DNA from 2 places in the Pantoea sp. Lij88 genome. Region 1 is predicted to be linked to the other one. Evidence: predicted binding sites of a transcription regulator. Region 1 holds the regulator's gene; the other holds the start of a gene.
The links. Region 1 encodes PhoB, which activates phosphate uptake and scavenging genes when phosphate is short. Its sites were predicted from a motif close to CTGTCATAAAACTGNCNNAT; they were not measured.

Region 1 (2,461 bases):
GGATATCGTGACGACCGCCACTCAGCGTCGCCGCCTCATGCTGCAGCAGCTTCAGCATCACCGGCACATCGACCTTCTCTTTCAGATCGATCGCCGGTGCGGCTTCGATGCGCGACAGCGTCAGCAGCTGTTTCACCAGGCTGTCCATGCGGCGGGTCTGCTCCGACATCGTGTGCAGCGCTTTGCTGCGCGAAGGCTCGCTCATCACCGAGTCGTTCATCATCTCCAGATAGCCCTGCAGCACCGTGAGCGGTGTGCGTAACTCATGGCTGACGTTGGCAAAGAAGTTGCGGCGTGCCCCTTCCAGCTGATGCATCTGCGTTACGTCACGCGCCACCAGCAGCCACTGCCCCTCGCTGTAGGGCATGACGCGAAATTCCATATGAAGTTTGTTATTCAGCACCAGCGTCAGCGGCTTGTCGAAATCGCGCTGGCGCAGATAGCGGGAGAACTCCGGATACCGCAGCAAATTGAGGATGTTCTGGCCATTATCTTCCGGCCAGCGCAGACCCAGGTGCTGCTGCGCCAGGCCGTTACACCAGAAAATGGTGCCCTCTTCCGTGGTCAGGATCACCGCATCCGGCAGCGACTCGGCACCGCTGCGGAAACGCTTAATCAGATTACCGAGTTCACGCCGCCGACGCCGGTTGCGCAGCTGCATCTGGTAAAGACCATAAAACAGCGGCTCCCAGCTGGCACGCCCGGTCGGTGGCGTCATGGTGCGGTCGAGCCACAGCCAGTGCGACAGCCGCATCAGATTGTGGAAATGCCATAACAGCACGATGACCACGCTCAGCAGCAGCCACCAGGGCAAGCCGCCAAACAGCAGGCCCAGCAGCGCCGCAGGCAGACAGGCCAGCAGCAGTTCTGTCAGTAATCTCTTCCAGGAGAGGCGTTCCAGCACGGTAAAGGCTCCGTTTAGTAGCGGGCAGAGAAACGATACCCTGTTCCACGGACGGTTTGTACCATGCGATCGTGGCCGGAGACTTCCAGCGCTTTACGTAAACGGCGAATGTGAACATCGACAGTGCGATCTTCCACATATACATTGGTGCCCCAGACGTGGTTCAGCAGCTGTTCGCGGCTGTAAACGCGTTCCGGGTGAGTCATAAAGAAGTGCAGCAGCTTATATTCGGTAGGGCCCATCTCCAGCGGCGTGGTTTCGGACATCACGCGATGTGAGGAGGGATCCAGACTCAGTCCCTGCATCTCAATCACCTCTTCCACTGCCATCGGCGAAATACGGCGCATCACCGCTTTAATCCGCGCCATCAGCTCTTTGGGTGAGAACGGCTTGGTAATGTAATCGTCGGCGCCCACTTCCAGGCCGCGCACCCGATCTTCCTCTTCACCGCGCGCAGTAAGCATCATCACCGGAATATCGCGGGTCATCGCCTCGCGTTTCAGATGTTTGATAAACTGAATGCCGCTGCCACCGGGTAACATCCAGTCCAGTAAAATCAGATCGGGCCAGGGTTCAATCAGCTTGCCAACGGCGCTGTCATAATCTTCCGCCTCGATTGGCTGATAGTCGTTCTGCTCCAGAACAAAACACAACATTTCACGGATGGGGGCTTCATCCTCCACAACCAAAATGCGCTTAGCCATTATTACTCCTGCTGATTATGACGGCTGTCACTGAGATTCGCGGCGCCATTATGCGTCAGATTTGTGACACTTTTATGAAAAACATAACCTGCCTGTAACGCCGTTGGTAATCATTTATGACAGCGCAGCGACAATTTTTTGCTTTGGCGGCAGAGCCAGTATAATCGCCGGGCGAATCACAACGGCAGGGACTCATCATGCGCATCATTCATACTGCGGACTGGCATCTGGGGCAGTTCTTTTACAACAAAAGTCGGGCAGCCGAACATCAGGCGTTTCTCGACTGGCTGTTGATCCAGATTGAACAGCATCAGGTGGATGCGTTGATTATTGCAGGCGATCTGTTTGATACCGGCACGCCGCCCAGCTACGCCCGCGAGATGTTTAACCGCTTTGTGGTGGCGCTGCAGCCCACCGGCTGTCAGCTGATTGTGCTGGCGGGAAACCACGATTCCGTGGCGACGCTGAATGAGTCGCGCGAGCTGCTCGCCTGTCTCAACACCCGGGTGATCGCCACCCCGCAGGAGCAGGAAGATGTGCTGCTGCTCAGCACCCGTCAGGGTGAACCGGGCGCGCTGCTGTGCGCCATTCCCTATCTGCGGCCGCGCGACATCCTGCGCAGCCGGGCAGGTCAGTCGGGACGCGACAAACAGACTTCGCTGCTGGAGGCCATTGCCCATCACTATCAGCAGCGTTTCGCCGCCGCCCAGGCGCTGGACTATGCGCTGCCGATTATCGCCACCGGTCATCTCACCACCGTCGGCGTCAGCCAGAGCGATTCGGTGCGCGACATCTATATCGGCACGCTGGATGCCTTTCCGGCCAGCGCCTTTCCGGCGGCGGATTATATTGC
Region 2 (2,461 bases), 1.2 Mb from region 1:
CCGGATTCTTATCGTAGAAGCCCTGCTGTTTAGTCAGCTCGTAGGCCGCGGTGGTAATCGGCAGATAGCCCGTTTTCTGGTGCCATTCCGCAGCGATTTCCGGTTTAGCCAGGAACTGCATGAACTCGGCTACACCTTTGTAGGTTGCCGCATCTTTGCCTTTCATCACCCACAGGCTGGCACCGCCGATCAGGGCGTTCTGCGGCGCATTCGGCACGGTGTCGTCATACGGCATCATGCCGACGCCGAAGTTGAATTTAGCGTAATGACGGATATCGGCCAGCGAACCCGATGAGGCGGTGGTGATGCCGCAGTCGCCGTTGTAGAACTTGGCGGTGGACTCATCTTTGCGGCCAAAGTAGGTGAAGTCCCCTTTCTTGTTCATCGCTTCCAGCAGTTCGATATGACGAACCAGTACCGGCTTGTTGAACTCCAGCACGGCATCAGGTCCGTCAAAGCCGTTGTTTTTAGTTGCCACCGGCAATGCATGCCAGGCGCTGAAGTTTTCAATCTGGATCCAGCCCTGCCAGCCGCTGGCGTAGCCACAGCTCATGCCCGATTTGCGCAGTGCGGCGGCATCCGTCGCCAGCTCCTGCCAGGTTTTCGGCGGCTGGTCCGGGTTCAGACCGGCTTTTTTAAAGGCGTCTTTGTTGTAGTAGAGCACCGGCGTCGAGCTGTTGAACGGCTGAGAGATCAGCTGACCTTTGCTGTCGCTGTAGTAGCCCGCCACCGTTGGCACAAACTGTTTTTCATCGAAGGGGATGCCGGCGTCTTTAAAGACCTGATACACCGGCACAATCGCATGCGACGCCATCATGGTCGCCGTACCGACTTCATAGACCTGCAGCACCGCAGGCGCTTTACCGCTGCGCACCGCCGCGATGCCTGCCGCCAGGCTCTGTTCGTAGTTACCTTTGTAGGTCGGAACAATTTTGTAATCGGGATGCGTCTGGTTAAAACGCTGTGCCAGCGAATCCACTTCTTTGCCTAGCTCGCCTTCCATAGAGTGCCAGAAAGGGATCTCAGTGGCGGCCATGGCATGGGTGCTGAGCGTCAGACCGAGCAGCGCGCTCATCAGGCTACGACGAAAGGTAACGACGGACATAGAATTTTCCTGTGCAGGTAAATACGCGTGAAATCACGGATTTCTGTTTCGCGAAGTAACATGACACGGGGAAATGACGGATTAATAACAGGCAGATGACAGGCGGGTGACAGGCTTTATGGAGGAAAAGAGGACGCTGGCAGCGCGGCGGAAAAACGTCCCCGCTGCCAGTTTTTAGTTACATAAATTGCAGAGCGACTGGAAGCTGAAAATGCCTGACTGAGGTTTTAAACCACGCACATCAGGCCATTCTCAGAACCACCCACACCGACACTCAAGGCCGACGGCGTCACATTCCGCATCACACTTTCAAAGGCCGTCGGCGGCGCAGGCAGGTTGCGGGCGGACAGCGCGCAGCCACCGGAACGTACACGTAGTACGTGAGGATGGCGAGCACTGCCCAACCGGAACCTGGCAAGTAAGCCAGGCCGTGCCCCATCAGGCACCTAAGTAAGCGCTGCGGACGGCTTCGTTGGATAGGAGCGCTGCACCGGTATCTTCGAGCACCACATGCCCGTTCTCCAGCACATATCCCCGATCCGCCAGCTTCAGCGCCTGATTCGCATTCTGCTCCACCAGGAAAATTGTCATCCCCTCGCTGCGCAGCTGCTCAATGGTGTCGAAAATCTGCTGAATAATGATCGGTGCCAGTCCCAGCGACGGCTCATCCAGCAGCAGCAGGCGCGGCTGGCTCATCAGCGCACGGCCAATCGCCAGCATCTGCTGTTCACCGCCTGACATCGTCCCGGCGCGCTGGATTTTACGCTCTTCCAGACGCGGGAAGAGTTCATACACACGCTTAATCCGCGTCAGATAGTCCGGACGACTGGCAAAAAATCCGCCCATTGCCAGGTTCTCTTCCACCGTCATGCGCGAAAACACCCGCCGCCCCTCTGGCACGATGGCAATCGCTTCACGCATGATGCGCGCCGTTTGCCAGTCGGTAATCGCTTTGCCATCAAAGGTAATGGTGCCCTGGGTCGCGCGCGGCTCGCCGCAGAGCGTACCCAGCAGCGTGGTTTTTCCGGCGCCGTTAGCACCAATCAGGGTGACGATTTCGCCCTGATTGATATAGAGACTGACGTTGTGCAGCGCCTGAATTTTGCCGTAATGGGCGCTGACGTTCTCAATGGTTAACATCGCATTTGCCATCTCAGGCCTCTCCTAAATAGGCACGAATGACATCCGGATTATTGCGAATCTCCTCCGGCGTTCCGTTAGCCAGCGGCGTTCCCTGATTAACCACGTAAATACGGTCAGAAATACCCATCACCAGCTTCATATCATGTTCAATCAGCAGCACCGACACCTTATGTTCGCCACGCAGCTCCGCGATCAGCGCGTCCAGCTCGTGGG

Region 2: ugpB (sn-glycerol-3-phosphate ABC transporter substrate-binding protein UgpB) is a predicted target of PhoB. The motif match lies at 1,177-1,196, and genes of this name have one in related genera.

The regions. Positions count from the first base shown of each region.
Region 1 covers NZ_CP118269.1:3,079,357-3,081,817, forward strand. The annotation lists gene phoR (phosphate regulon sensor histidine kinase PhoR) at 1-904, opposite strand, end outside; gene phoB (phosphate response regulator transcription factor PhoB) at 919-1,608, opposite strand; gene sbcD (exonuclease subunit SbcD) at 1,806-2,461, shown strand, end outside.
Region 2 covers NZ_CP118269.1:334,353-336,813, reverse strand. The annotation lists gene ugpB (sn-glycerol-3-phosphate ABC transporter substrate-binding protein UgpB) at 1-1,105, opposite strand, end outside; gene livF (high-affinity branched-chain amino acid ABC transporter ATP-binding protein LivF) at 1,544-2,257, opposite strand; gene livG (high-affinity branched-chain amino acid ABC transporter ATP-binding protein LivG) at 2,259-2,461, opposite strand, start outside.